Regions from separate parts of the Lysinibacillus capsici genome, predicted to be linked through region 1. Evidence: riboswitches for the same ligand, from Rfam matches in the RefSeq annotation. Region 1 holds a riboswitch; each other region holds the start of a gene.

The links. A riboswitch is a leader RNA that binds a small molecule or an ion and turns the genes downstream of it on or off. The one in region 1 is predicted to bind cobalamin.
Region 2: it holds a riboswitch for cobalamin, as region 1 does, so the genes downstream of both, LCP48_RS20605 (FecCD family ABC transporter permease) here and cobT (nicotinate-nucleotide--dimethylbenzimidazole phosphoribosyltransferase) in region 1, are expected to answer to the same signal.
Region 3: it holds a riboswitch for cobalamin, as region 1 does, so the genes downstream of both, LCP48_RS11255 (hypothetical protein) here and cobT (nicotinate-nucleotide--dimethylbenzimidazole phosphoribosyltransferase) in region 1, are expected to answer to the same signal.

Annotation. Positions count from the first base shown of each region.
Region 1 is NZ_CP084108.1:1,309,782-1,314,740, forward strand. It holds gene miaA (tRNA (adenosine(37)-N6)-dimethylallyltransferase MiaA) at 1-753, shown strand, start outside; gene hfq (RNA chaperone Hfq) at 851-1,081, shown strand; gene LCP48_RS06135 (rhodanese-like domain-containing protein) at 1,177-1,479, shown strand; gene LCP48_RS06140 (hypothetical protein) at 1,517-1,918, opposite strand; cobalamin riboswitch at 2,353-2,528, shown strand; gene cobT (nicotinate-nucleotide--dimethylbenzimidazole phosphoribosyltransferase) at 2,621-3,676, shown strand; gene LCP48_RS06150 (trimeric intracellular cation channel family protein) at 3,773-4,378, opposite strand; gene LCP48_RS06155 (methionine gamma-lyase family protein) at 4,719-4,959, shown strand, end outside.
Region 2 is NZ_CP084108.1:4,159,206-4,164,164, forward strand. It holds gene dapF (diaminopimelate epimerase) at 1-690, opposite strand, end outside; gene LCP48_RS20600 (heme ABC transporter ATP-binding protein) at 742-1,533, opposite strand; gene LCP48_RS20605 (FecCD family ABC transporter permease) at 1,539-2,585, opposite strand; cobalamin riboswitch at 2,732-2,919, opposite strand; gene LCP48_RS20610 (biotin transporter BioY) at 3,074-3,670, shown strand; gene LCP48_RS20615 (YdhK family protein) at 3,785-4,354, shown strand; gene LCP48_RS20620 (response regulator transcription factor) at 4,395-4,959, opposite strand, start outside.
Region 3 is NZ_CP084108.1:2,294,078-2,299,036, forward strand. It holds gene LCP48_RS11230 (YhfM domain-containing protein) at 1-362, opposite strand, end outside; gene LCP48_RS11235 (PH domain-containing protein) at 473-853, shown strand; partial or broken gene LCP48_RS11240 (acetyltransferase) at 1,016-1,150, opposite strand; gene LCP48_RS11245 (hypothetical protein) at 1,323-1,598, shown strand; gene LCP48_RS11250 (hypothetical protein) at 1,827-2,432, shown strand; cobalamin riboswitch at 2,897-3,081, shown strand; gene LCP48_RS11255 (hypothetical protein) at 3,308-4,063, shown strand; gene LCP48_RS11260 (elongation factor G) at 4,225-4,959, opposite strand, start outside.

The DNA of each region.
Region 1 (4,959 bases):
ATTGGGACAGCTAAAATTACCGAAGAAGAGATGGAGGGCGTTCCTCATCATTTACTAAGCTTTTTAGAGCCTACAGAATCTTTTTCGGTAGCAGATTATCAAAAATTAGTACGTGCGAAGATCGCGGAAATTCAATCTCGTCAAAAATTACCTATAATAGTAGGGGGCTCTGGCTTATATGTACAAGCTGTCCTCTATGATTTCCAATTTACTGATGAAAAAGTAGATGTAGAAGCACGAAAAGCCTACTATGAGGAATTAGAAAAGCTTGGCCCTGAAGCAATGCATGACAAATTAAAAAAACTAGACCCTCAAACAGCGGAGACAATCCATCCTAACAATACACGTCGTGTTATTCGTGCATTAGAGATGCTGGAATTAAGCGGTGTATCAAAAGCAGCTGAAGCGCAAAATCGAGGAGAAGTCCCCCTTTACAACCATGTTATTTTAGGGTTAGGTCAAAACATGTCTCGAGACGTGCTATATGACCGTATTAATCGTCGTGTTGATTTAATGATGGAAAATGGTCTTCTGCAAGAAGTGAAGGGATTATGGCAGCGAAATATCCGCGGTGTGCAGTCTATACAAGCCATCGGGTATAAAGAATTATATGATTATTTAGATGGTAAATGTACCCTAGAAGAAGCCATTGATAGCCTAAAACAAAATTCCCGTCGCTATGCAAAAAGACAGCTTACTTATTTCCGTAATAAAATGGATGTCCATTTTATTACGCCTGATGATCGATTATAAGAATAAAGAAAAATTTCTAAAAATTACTAATTGATAAATTGGTAGAACATGCTACTATAGGAATGAAGAGGTAGAAAGTTAGTAGGGAGGCTATTTGATGAAATCAATCAATTTGCAAGATACGTTCTTGAACCAACTACGTAAAAACAGTGTTTTTGTAACTGTATTTCTGTTAAACGGATTTCAGTTAAAAGGGACTGTGAAATCATATGATAATTTTACAGTATTACTACTTGATGCTGAAAATAAGCAGCACCTAATTTACAAGCACGCCATTTCTACATTCGTACCAGCAAAACAAATTGAGTTTTTAGAGACAGAAGTATAATAAGTTTGTTAAACAGTTAGTGTACTCACACTGGCTGTTTTTTTTGCTACAAGCTATAATGATAGTGGAATTTTATATTTTGGAGGACAAAGTTTATGAAAACAATGGAAACAACACAATTATTAGATCTGTTAGATGCAAATGAGGACCTATATATTATCGATGTTCGTGAAGAGGATGAAGTAGCACATGGCATGATCCCAGGTGCTCAACATATTGCACTCGGAACTATCCCTGAACGTTTAGAGGATTTAGATGTAGAAAAGCCATATATTATTGTATGTAAGGCTGGAGCTCGTTCTGCCAATGCATGTGCTTACTTAGAGGCACAAGGATTTGATGTAACAAACCTTGAAGGCGGCATGCTGGCTTATGATGGAGAATTAGAATTTAAATAAACCATGGAAAAAGAAAGAGTGTATACTCTTTCTTTTTTCATGGTTTATTTTTCAGGGCGTCCATGATAAAATTAAAATTTTCTTCAAAGTTTTTGTAGATATTAACGTTTTTTTGTCCCTGCACTTTTGAAGCATAACTAGCAAAGTTTAGACCAGCTCCATAAATTTGTAGTGCTCCATTCGCCAAATCCCCCTTTTGGAGAAGCTCAATGCCATCTTTCAAGAAATTTTGGCTCTCCTCCAAATGACATTCCGTCAAGTATTTATCACCACTATGAAATAACTTTAAATTTTCCAGTATTTTATTTGCTGTCTCTTCACTGATCGAAGCGTCGACATTGATTAACAACTGATTAATCGGTTTTACGAGTTGGGCATAGAGGCTATCGTGTGTTTCACAGGTTTCAGCAATAGCATTTCTTAATTCTTCTGCATTCATTATATCTTCCCCTAACTTTTTAACGTTTTATTACTTTTGATACTTACCCAATCTTCAATCAATTCAATACTGAAGTTTCAGAAATAATTTATGTTTACATTGAACAGATTATAAGGGCTTTTCAATTTTATGTTTAACATTTCTTAGAGAACTGGAAAAATACAAGTTTTGGAAGGTGGAAATGGAGTTAATTTGTGATTTATTTGTTAGGACAATTGATGTAGCCGATAGTTTTTGTAACAAGCCGAGTTTTAGGCATAGAGAATTCTAAAAAGCACTAATTAAGGAAGACTTGGAATCCAAGTGAAGGATTCCTTTATTGTTATAAGCTCTTGATAAGCTCCTAAATTGTTTGAATAGCTGGTTGTACTAAGTTAACACTCAAAAAAATTTTTCCTCTTGACAATAAAAAAGTTGTAAAGTAGATTTATCATAATTACATAAAAGCAATAGGTGCCCATTAGGGAGAATAGGGAATAAAGTGAAAAGCTTTAGCGGACCCGCCACTGTATAAGGGAATTTCATAGTGTATGCCACTAGCAAATTGCTGGGAAGGTACTATGAGGTGTTGAACTTGAGCCAGGAGACCTGCCTACATGCTTTAGAAGATATAGATGATGGAAAAGTCTGTAGTTTATTTGTCATGACAATAAACTACAGACTTTTTATTTTGTCTTAATGAGAACGAGAGGAGAAATAATCATGCAATTATTACAAGACACGATTCAAAACATTCCAGGGGTTGATATGAAAAGTATGGAACAAGCCAGAAAGCGGATTGATGCGCTTTGTAAGCCCCCGGGTAGCTTGGGTAAACTAGAATCAATTGCCGTACAGCTCTCTGGTATAACCGGACAATTATATCCGACAGTCGACAAAAAAGTGATGATTGTCTGTGCTGCAGATCATGGTGTTTGCGAGGAAGGTGTAACCACGAATCCACAAGATGTTACGCTCTTTCAAACATTAAATTTTCCTAAGGGTGGTACAGGCGTTTGTGCGATTGCGGGCATTACCAATGCAAAGGTGGTCACAGTAGATGTTGGGGTAAAAGAAGATATTCCACTTGATGCAGGAGTCCTTATTCATAAAATTAAATATGGTACCGATAACATGGCACAAGGTCCAGCTATGTCCAAACAAGAAGCCATTCAATCGATAGAAGTAGGAATCCGTGTGGCCACTGAGGAAATCATAAAAGGTGCTGATGTACTTGGGACTGGAGAAATGGGCATCGGCAATACAACACCAAGTGCTGCAATATTAGCAGTTTTGACGGGATACGACCCTATCGAAGTAACGGGGTTTGGTGCAGGAGTAGGCCAAGGAGGCATTGCCTATAAAGCAGCAGTTATTGAAAAAGCAATTACCTTAAATAAGCCTAATCCAAATGATGTTATTGATGTTCTGGCTAAGGTTGGAGGATTAGAGATAGGGGCGATGACAGGTATTATTCTTGGCGCTGCTGCCCATCGTAAACCCGTTGTCATTGATGGATTTATTTCGACTATAGCTGCCCTCATTGCTTATAAGCTCGAACCAAAAGTAATTGATTATATTATTCCTTCCCATGCTTCAGAGGAGCCAGGGGCAAAAATTGCCGCTGCGTTACTAGGCATTGAACCGATGTTGCATATGAATATGCGTTTAGGCGAAGGTTCTGGAGCAGCCTTAGCCTTTCCTATTTTAGATGCAGCTTGCTCGATGATGAAAAACATGGTGACTTTAGAAGAATCCATGCAGTTGTTAAAAAGGTAAGTTAAATGTCTTTTTTTAATCATATAAGGAATGAAACATTAGCTAAAACAATAAAACAGCCAATGACTTAATTTTTGGTCATTGGCTGAATGGTGTTTATGCTCGATTTAATTTACGTAATGGCAAGCGCCACTTCATCATATAGGAAAGAATACGTAAAGCTGTAATCACTGCGAATAAAATATAAAGGAAAATGTCCCCTGTAAAAACCTCGAAGCCGATTAACAGTCCAGCAAGAGCTGCCCAAACGCCATAAACTTCATCACGGAGAACTAATGGTTTTCTTCTAGCTAATAAATCTCGTACAATACCACCACCTGAACCTGTCAAAACAGCAGCTACAATGACTGCGCTCACTGGCATATCAAGCTTGACAGCATAGAGTGCGCCTTGAATAGCAAATGCTGATAAGCCAATCGCATCTGTGAAGTTACCCCAACGATGCCAATGTTGAATCAGATGATGTGGAAAAATAAAGAATATCGTAATCGCAGCAAGCGCTATTTGAAACATCATATCCTGTCCCCAAAGTGTTGTGACAGGTAGTCCAATGAGTAAATTTCGAATAGCTCCTCCACCAAAAGCAGTCACAATACCAAGTATATATACACCGAATAAATCGTATTCTTCTTCCATGGCAATAATTGCCCCAGAAATAGCAAAGGCAATTGTTCCTATGATACTAAAAACCTCCCAAGCCATCCCGTTCACCCCTTCTATCAATAAATAAACTTTTTAAAAGTTAAAAGACGTTTTACGTAACAGAATCTATGAATTTAATAGCCAAAATCGGTCATTAAATACGCTTCTTGAATTGAGTCCGCACATTAGCTTAGCGTAAAATCCTCTTAGAAACAATAGGCAAGTTTTACAGGTGCACATACAAATTGATAAAATGTGATTAAAATAAAGAAAAACATTCGTCAAATGCGTTCATATACCAGTAGTTGGTTAGGGAATTCTAGAGTGATTGAAGTCAATTTAGATAGTCAATAAATCTTACTGATTGAAATGCGAGACATTGTGAAATGGAGAAGAAAGAATGACGTTTACATCAAATTTATCAACAGAAACGCTATCGTTAGTGGCAAAAGTAGAGGAGCAAGTTCGGTCTTATCATGCCAATGTAGAAGAAATGGCGTTCTACAATCAGCAGAAGGTGCTAGCAGCTTTCAGAAAGCATCAAGTAAGTGATTATCATTTACACCCATCAAACGGCTATGGCTATGATGATGAGGGGCGCGATAATCTAGAGCGTGTTTATGCGGAGGTATTTGGTGCAG
Region 2 (4,959 bases), 1.8 Mb from region 1:
TGCACAAGCACCTGTCCCACATGCCTCTGTTATACCCGAACCTCGTTCCCAAACGCAGCATTTCAACGCCTTCTCATGAACAATCTCTACAAACTCAACATTGCAACGATAAGGAAATCTTATATCATTTGCTATATCACCAAGTGTTCTTAATGGTGCTTGCTCGATTGCATTCACAAAAAATACGGCATTCGGGTTGCCCAAAAACAAAGCTGTTACCAAAAGAGATTGTTGGGGTAACGGAAAAATCTCATTGATGACAAGCTCATTTGGATTTCCTAACATCGGAATGTCTTTGCGCAATAAGAGAGGTTTGCCCATATCGACTATCACCTCTATTACACGATTGTCTTGCACCACTACCTGAGCCAGCATAATCCCGGATTTCGTTTCAATCGTAATTAGCTCTTGTCGTACAATATGACGTTCAAAAACATACTTAGCAACACAGCGAAGACCGTTACCGCAATTTGTCCCCTCAGAGCCATCTTTATTAAATACACGCATACCACAGTCAGCAATTTTAGATGGTTGGATAATAATCAATCCATCCGAGCCAATACCAGTATGGACATTGGCCATTTTTTGAGCCAATTCACAAAAGATATCTTCCTTGTAATTATGTTGGAAAAGATCAAGATAGATATAGCTGTTGCCAATACCATGCATTTTCGTAAAGGCTATTTGCATACAGTCACTCCTTAAAGGATGTTTTATGTATCTAATAGAAGATCTCACTTTCTATATTTGGCTAAACCTCTTCGTGAACTGTTCAGGAACATATGTAAGATACGGCTTCCCTGTCAGTGGATGTATTTGAATATCCGCAAAAACACCGAATACATCTTGTAGCACTGTTGGGGTAAGTACTTCCTCTGGTGTACCATGGCAAACTATTCGCCCTTGCTGTAAAACGTAAATTTGATCGCAATACATAGCAGCGATATTTAAATCATGTAAAGCTGCTACTACGGTTAAATGCAAGGTCTGAATTAAATCCATAAGTTGAAGTTGATGTTGAATATCTAAATGATTCGTCGGCTCATCCAATATTAATACCTGTGCTTGTTGAGCGAGTGCCCTTGCAACCATGACACGCTTTTTCTCGCCACCAGAAAGCGAACTAAAGCTTCGTTTCTCTAAATGCGATATGCCCGTTTGGCTAAGAGCCTCTTTAACAATTTGAAAATCTTTCTCTTGATCAAGCTCTAACAGCTTTTTATGTGGTGTTCTTCCCATACTGACTAAATCATGCACAGTGAAATCAAATAATACGGGTGTCTCTTGGCTTACAACAGCCAAATTTTTCGCAATTGATTTACTTGATTGCTTTAATATATCTTGCTCATTTAATACTACCGTTCCGCTTTCAGGTTTTAGGAGACGATACATATTTTTTAACAATGTTGATTTTCCGCTCCCATTAGGACCAATTAATCCAACAAATTGCTTTTCTTTTATTTGAATGCTTACATCATGTAGTATACGCTGATCGTAAATGGAGAATGATACTCGTTTCGCTTCTAATGTCATGGACGTTAATCTCCTTCACCGAAAGAATAGTTGTTACGACGGAGAAGCCAAATGAAAAATGGTCCCCCGCAAAAAGCTGTAATAATACCAATTGGCATTTCCTGAGGAGAAATAATGATTCGAGCAAAGGCATCTGCCCACACTAAGAATATTCCACCTATTAAAGCACTAATAGGTATGACGTATTTATAGTTTGAGCCCACAATTAAACGCACAATATGGGGAATAATCAATCCCACAAATCCTATAGAACCACTAACTGCGACAAGCACACCAGTTAATAGAGATACTAATAGTATTAACTGAATACGGAATTGCTGAAGATTAACGCCTAATGTCACTGCCGCCTCTTCTCCTAGTAATAATAAATTTAAATTGCGATAGTGTAGCCAGAGTAGCCCAAATACAACCAAGAATACGAAGCCTGGAATCACAATATTATTCCATTTGGCCCCAGCTAAACTACCTAGCATCCAAAACATAACAGCCTTTAAGGCCCCTTCTTGCTTTGACATCATTAAAATAAAATTAGAGATAGCCGTTAAGATAAAGGACACAGCCATGCCTGCCAATAGCAAGCGGAAAATAGAGACACGTCCCCCAACACGTGACAAGAAAAAAACAAGTGTAATCGCAAGTAATGAACCTAGGAATGCGGATACCGAAAGAGCGTAAATACCTAAAAATGAAAAGGCTCCTAAAATAATCACAGAAGTAGCTCCGACAGCTGCACCTGAAGAAATCCCTAGAATATACGGGTCTGCAATAGAATTACGTACAAGTGCCTGAATGGCTGCCCCTGCAATGGCTAACCCCGCTCCTACTATAGCAGCTAGCAAAACACGAGGTGCTCTTATTTGCCAGATGATGATTTCCTGAGAGCGACTCCAATCTTGCTCGATTGAATTTTGTATAAAAGGAATCTTAGAAAGAATAACTTTCCATACATATAACGGTGTAACTGAAACTGAGCCAACCATTACAGCAAAGGTCATTGAAACAATTAATACCATAAAAAGTACGAAGGAAAATAACATAAATTTTTTATTCATCTGTTTTAAACTCCTACTGAATATTGATGAATGAAGCAATAAAAAAAGGTATCTCATGCGAAAATGCGCATAGAAATACCCTAGATTAAACAAAGTCAGAAAAATATCCAGCTATTGTCCGTAATTGCTTGCATCCTCGTGGGCATTACAGGTATTACTAAATGGCAGGTCTCCTGGCTTCGATTCACTATCCTATAATTACCTTCCCATTCTTAAACAGTGGCAAATCATATTATAGGATTCCTCGTTACAGTTGCGGGACAGCGTCGGACTTCCACCGACTTCCCTTTTAAGTGACATTCAAAAATGTCACACCAATAGTATTTGAAGTTATAAAATTGTGACGATTCTATCATACATTTTTATAGATAGATAGTCTACTTCTATTTAACTCAACATTTGAGTTAACCGAAAACAATAATAAGGTTGACACAACGGCATTCGTTTTTTACACTAGCAGTAATAACTTATAAAACGAGGTGAAATTCATGGCAACTGTTACTCAACATAGTCACCATAAATTAAGAACTATTGACATTACCTACATTGGGTTGTTTTCAACGCTAATGATGGTGGGTGCTAATATCACTTCCTTTGCACCCTTTATGGTAGTTGGTGGTGTACCCATTACGCTTCAAACCTTCTTTGCAATTTTAGCAGGGCTTATTCTTGGTAGTAGAAAAGGTGCGCTCGCCTGTACAATTTATATGTGCGTAGGATTGGCAGGAGCTCCTGTCTTTGCTCGTTTCGGTGGTGGAATTGGCCAAATTTTAAGCCCTACCTTTGGGTTTATTATTACATTTATATTAGCAGCATTTGTTGCAGGGCTAATCGTGGAACGAAGCGGGACAAAGAAAAGTTTTATCGTAGCTGCTTTGGTAGCAACGGCTATAAATTATTTGATAGGAACAAATTGGATGTTTTTTGCATATAAGCTTTGGGCAAGTGCGCCAGAGAATTTTTCATATAAGCTCGCTTGGCTTTGGATGATTCCTCCACTACCAAAAGATATTATTTTAGCTATTTTTGCTGGTATCTTCGCCCATAGATTACAAAAAACATTGAAGATCCTGCCCATTCAATAGCATATCTCCCCACCTAATTGTTCCAGACTAAAGAAATGTTTTTCATAGGGTCATATCCATCGTTTCTGCACATTTATTTGCTACATTAGGAGCACATAGTGAGGAGGATATCATATGAAATTCAATAAAAGATGGTCAGTCGGACTATTATCAGTAGTCGCTTTAATTAGTTTATCGGCTTGTACAGAGGATCAAACAGAACCAGCGTCCACTTCTAATGAAACTGCTGAAAAAATGGATCATTCTACAATGAACCATTCAAGTTCTGGCGATGTACCAGTAACGTTAAAAAAAGCTGAAAACCCGAAATTTCCTGTAGGGAGCACAGCCATTATTACAGATGGACATATGGAAGGTATGAAAGGGGCAGAAGCAACAATAGTAGGTGCCTATAATACAACTGCCTATGTTATTTCCTATGAGCCTACATCTGGTGGAAAGCGAATAGAAAAGCATAAGTGGGTGATTCATGAAGAATTAATTGACCCACAAGAAGCACCACTGGCTCCTGGAACAGAAGTAAAAACGGACGCAACACATATGGAAGGTATGGAAAATGCGACTGTCCTTATTGACGAGGCTGTGCAAACAACTGTATATATGGTTGATTATACTTCCACTACAAGTGGTGAAGCTGTAACAAATCATAAATGGGTAACAGAAGAAGAGCTTAGTCCAAAATAATAGAAATAACCTCTACCAGAATTGAAGGTAGAGGTTATTTCTAGCTTTTATGTTCCATTCGCTTTCTATTCGCAGACTTATGCCATTTATAGCCGATGCCCCAAACGGTTTGCAAGTAATCATCCGCCGGAAAACCACTTTTTCTTAATTTTTCTCGTAAATTACGTACATGTGAATCAATGGTACGATCTTCAATCGTTACATCATATCCCCAAACGGCATGTATAAGGTGTTCTCTAGAAAATGCTCTATTTTGATAATCTAAAAATAGGGCGAGCATGGCAAATTCCTTTGGTGTTAATGGGATTGCCTTATGTTGAAAATATACTTCAAAGGACTCTCTATCTAAACAAAGCCCTTCAAAGTTAATCACTTTTTCTTCAGATATCGTTCTTCTTAATACAGCATGTATGCGTGCTAACAACTCCTCCTCATCAAAAGGCTTTAAAATGTAGTCATCAGCACCAAGGTTTAAACCTTTTACAATATCAGCGTGTTCTCCTTTTGCAGTAAGCATAATGATAGGAACATCCCAAAACTTCCTAATTTCCTGGCAAACCTGCCACCCATTCATCTCTGGCATCATAATATCCAAAAGAACTAAA
Region 3 (4,959 bases), 980 kb from region 1:
CCAGTGATCTCCTCAGATAGTGTGTAGATCGTATGCGTATCCTCGACATGCATCAAACTACTGTTTTGCCCTTTATCACCTAACCAAAGATGATAGCCATATTTGTTTCCTGCCTTGTCCACTATTTGTACATCATATTCTGGCGAAGCCATATTGACAACACCCTCGTTTTTGACAGCAGTTGCAATGGCTTGTTGGAATAGTGTAAGTGATTCTTCATCCTCATATTTTTTAATAAAATCACGGTTTATCTTGCCAAATTCAGCACCGTTAGAAATGCTGACCTTAGCTAATTCATCATCTGGTTTTTCATTACATCCTAGTAAAACAACGGCTAGTAGAGACACTAAGGCAACTATCATTATTCGCAACCACTCACCCCCTCTATAGGCTAAATAATACCACCATTTCCTGTCGTAGTTCTCACTTCTTTGTAATACATTAAATAAACGAGAGCGAAAGGGGACAGATAGTGGGCTTATTTGATGGATTGATCGGCAATGCAAGCGAGGTGAATTTAGAAAAACTACAGGAGGAGGTCCATAATTTATTAATTCCAAACGAGAAAGTCAAGAACGCCTATAAAATTATTAGAGACACATTTATTTTTACCAATAAACGATTGATCCTCATTGATAAGCAAGGAGTGACTGGCAAGAAAACAGAGTATCATTCCATTCCCTATAAAAATATCGTTCATTTTTCAGTAGAAACAGCTGGAACATTTGATTTAGATGCAGAGCTCAAAATATGGGTGTCTGGCAGTTCATTACCGATTCAAAAAAACTTCAATAAGGCGACAAATATTTATAAGGTACAAAGCGTCTTAGCACAGTATGTGTTAGGGACGTAATGAAGGTGCTAATAGTCCATGTGCACAACCAAAAGCCCGCAATAATGCGAGGCTTTTTTGTCGTGCCAGAAGCGGACGGTGTAAAGGATTTTAAGTCGGCTTCATGATTACGGTAGGCTCGAAAATACTGATAAGCGTAAATAAGAGCGCCTTGCCGAATTCTTATTCAAAGACAATCATTTCTCCGACTTCTTTAAACCCGAAGCGTTTATATATATTCTTTCCATCCTCTGATGCCTGTAAGACTACGGGCTTTTGCTTATCAATTGTTTGACTGAGTAGGAATTGAAACATCTCACACTCAGGTGGAGAAAAGTATATATACAATGTATAGACTCTTTCTCAATTGCGAAATGCAATCTCGTGAAAAATAGTAGAATGTGTACTCTACTTATCAGGTGATTAAATATGGTTATTTTCTTCTATTATAGGATTATGTTTCCATATATAATATATTATAGAGAAAGGTGTGGAGAAACTGAAAGTATCTAATCAAATGAAAGTAACTATTATTGTTTGTCTAATCGGTTTTATCTTTGTAGGTTACTTTACAGCAAAACAGTATATCCAAGTGACTAATTGTAAGGAATTATCCCGAGATGGGCTGCTGTATGACGAGGAAATGTGTTACCGCAATCATGGTAATAAACAAGAGGTAGATGATTGGGAGCAATATAAGCGAGATATGAAAGATGCTAAGTTTAAACATGACCTATACGAAGAAGTTAAAAGAATAAATAAATAAGAATAAACTAGGACTGCTCTTAATTGAGTAGTCCATTTTATTTTGGTTGTTTTCGTAAAGGTTGTTGTTATTGAGCTAACGTCGCAGTTTAGTAGAACAAGCAAAATGGATTTTTGTTCGTTTTAAATGTAAAATTTATTTAAAATTGGTATATCTTATTTTTAAGTATTAAAGTAAAGAAACAAGTTAACAAAAACATTAAAAATCAACTAAGTCTAGGGGGAACTTATGTTAATTTCTACAATAATTTTGGGTTGGATAGGAATAGTGATTTTTTTAATTATTGTTTTTACATTTCAAAAGTTGGTTAAAAATAACGAGTTTGCTTTGATACATAACTTAATGGCTTTGATGTATGCAATGTGGTTTCCTTTACCATTGACTTTGTATCAATTATTAAATTCGGAACTTCTACAAGTGGGGACAATATTTGGCTTAGTTTATTTAATTTTGCTAGTGATTACTATGACACTTCAAACAGGTCATATTACATATATAGTAAAACATAATGGTAATAAATCAATTACAGATAAACAAGGAGAGTATATGATGGCAACATTATCTAATCCTTTCGAAGGATTGGCAAATGTTTTCAAAAGTATTTGGGCATTATTTTTAGGAATTACTTTCTGGAATGGTGGAGAAATATTAATGGCAAGTATTATGTTTTTATCCAGTTTACTAATTTTTTATTATTTATTTATAGTACTGGATACAAGTTTAGTAAAGCGAGTCAAGTTATTTTCAAAGGTAAAAGCCAATAATTTTCTAGTTAATCTTGAAACGTTACTTTTCTTCATAATTTTGATGAGTTATATTACCTTTAATTCTTGATGGATGGAAGGAACGAACTTTGTGAAGAATTATACTTAGACTAATTGAGTGCTTTAGTTAAATTTCGATATACTAAATAAAAAACAATCTTTGAGAATACAGCCTTTATTTTTCTCATCCAATCTATCCAGTGTATATATCCTTAAAATCTGATGGACACAATATTTCATTCAAACCTAAACAATCGCATAGATAAACTCCGTACTCAAATCGAGTACGCAGATTCCCACAAGGGTTAATTTTTGCCTTACAGTTTGTCCAAATGATAACCTTGCAAATTGACCTCACCGACCAATTATGGAGGTCAGGTTTGCGTAAATTAGTATAATTAATAGGGTTATCTCATTAATTTGGGATAGCCCTTTTTTTGTCTTTTGACAAATACTAGAATACATATTACAATTTAAACCAGAAATACAAAAAGAATATCTACTCTACATGTATTAGTGTGTTAAATTACAATTTAATATTAATAAATAATAGGTGCGTTTATCTCTTGATAACGCTTAAAAGGGAAGTCGGTGTGAATCCGACACTGTCCCGCAACTGTAAATGTGAGCGACTTTTCAGTATCCACTGTCTTTGGACGGGAAGGAGAAAAGAAGCGATGATCATGAGTCAGGATACCTGCCTGTTACGAGTACACACCATAAACCTACGAGGAATAGGAGGTGGCATATTGACAAAACAGAATGCTCTGTTCGTCACAGTACGTCAAACGCCCATAGTAAATGAAAGGGTTCACAATCGAACTCATTCACATATACTTAGGGTTTGTTTGGCATTGTGTGATGAAAGAAGATAAAATGAAGGATTTCCTCAAAAGTAGGGAGTCCTTTTTGTTTTGAAAATATGTACGCAAAGGGGAAGCACGTATGACAAATATTCATGTAACGACAATGTTGGAAACGCCTTTTGAAGATCTGAACATTTGTAAGCAACCACGCACAGAAGTTGCCAAGAAAGCGAAAACAAGAATGGTGGTCGAGTCTCTGATCGATCAATTATTAGCAACGAAGCTGATTCGCAATGATCGCTTCTTTGAGCAAATTTTATATAATAAAGAAATTATTTGGATACAATATGGGGATGTGGACGGTCATCTTTTAGCGAAAGCAGCCATAGCAGATGAACTGAAAACAAAGACGAATAGTTTTATGATGTACATGCCGACCAATCCGATTGTCTATGAGGTCAATGGAGAAGCGTATCACTTAATTACGCGCATTGATTCTACACGCGCAAAGCCCAACCTTGACCGTCTCTCATTGGAGCCAAAGCCTGTTTTAAGTGCCGCTCGTGTCAATGACTTATTATGCTCGATTGTTATGCGCTTTTACGAAACGTATTTACACGATTTAGCGCCTCACCATGACAAACTCATCGCATTTGTACAGCAGGAATATGCCCAGTTTATTGAAGCAGTGCAAGCGTTAAATGATTATCATTTCAACTGGCATCCACGTGGCAACGGTCACGAGCTTTTACTGCAATTAATTAATCATCTACAACTTTTAAAAAGTCAGCCAGGTAAGGTACTAATTGATTTTACAAACAAGCATGACTACGTGATAGTTGAACCCGCTTATTTGATGGACAAACCAACAAAGAAGGCTGTAGGTGCACTATAAAAACAAGCCCTCCATTATTCGGAGGGCTTGTTTTGATCTTGCGCTATGAATATCCGCGAAAGCAGGAAAAATACCCGCGGAAGCAAGTGAAATACCCGCGCTAGTGCGACGAATACCCGCGAAAGCAAGTAATGCCTTCACGCGAACAAAATCACCCCATCCTACAGGCAATGCATGGCTGCCTGTGCTTCTTGCCATGGAACCGTATACCCTTTGCCCTTTGCACAAAAGATACTAGAGGAGCTATACTCAGGGTCTGCATTTTTATCGTAGCCAATCTGTGCAATCACATCCTCTGTATTATGGCACACATCATAGCCATCAAATTGGAGTGTGAGTGCACCTTTCCCATTTGTATAGGCGGCAAAGGTTGTACTGTAGCTCATTAAAGTGGCAACAGGCGCACGACCTGTTAGGATAACATTCGTTTCGGATAAAATCGGGTCATCGAATATGCCTGCTGCTTGCTGAATATCAGTCATCATACGACCGATAAAGTCGTTTGAAGCCTTCATTTTAAAGCGATAATAGGGTTCAAGTAGAACATTTTGTGCCTGCTCCAGCCCCTGACGTAGGGCACGGAAACTGGCTTCACGGAAATCTCCCCCCGATGTATGCTCATTATGCCCGCGACCTGTTAGAAGTGTAAAATGAATATCTGTTACAGGGAAGCCTGTCAGTAGCCCATGATGATCACGCTCAAACAGGTGCTTTTCAACAAGGCGCTGATTGCCTACAGATAAATGATCGGCATGACAGGCATTGCTGAAGGTATTACCTGTTCCACGTGGATTTGGCTCCATTAATAAATGAACTTCGGCATAATGCTTGAGGGGCTCGAAATGACCATAGCCTGTTACGGGGGTCGCAATGGTTTCCATATATAAAATTTGCGG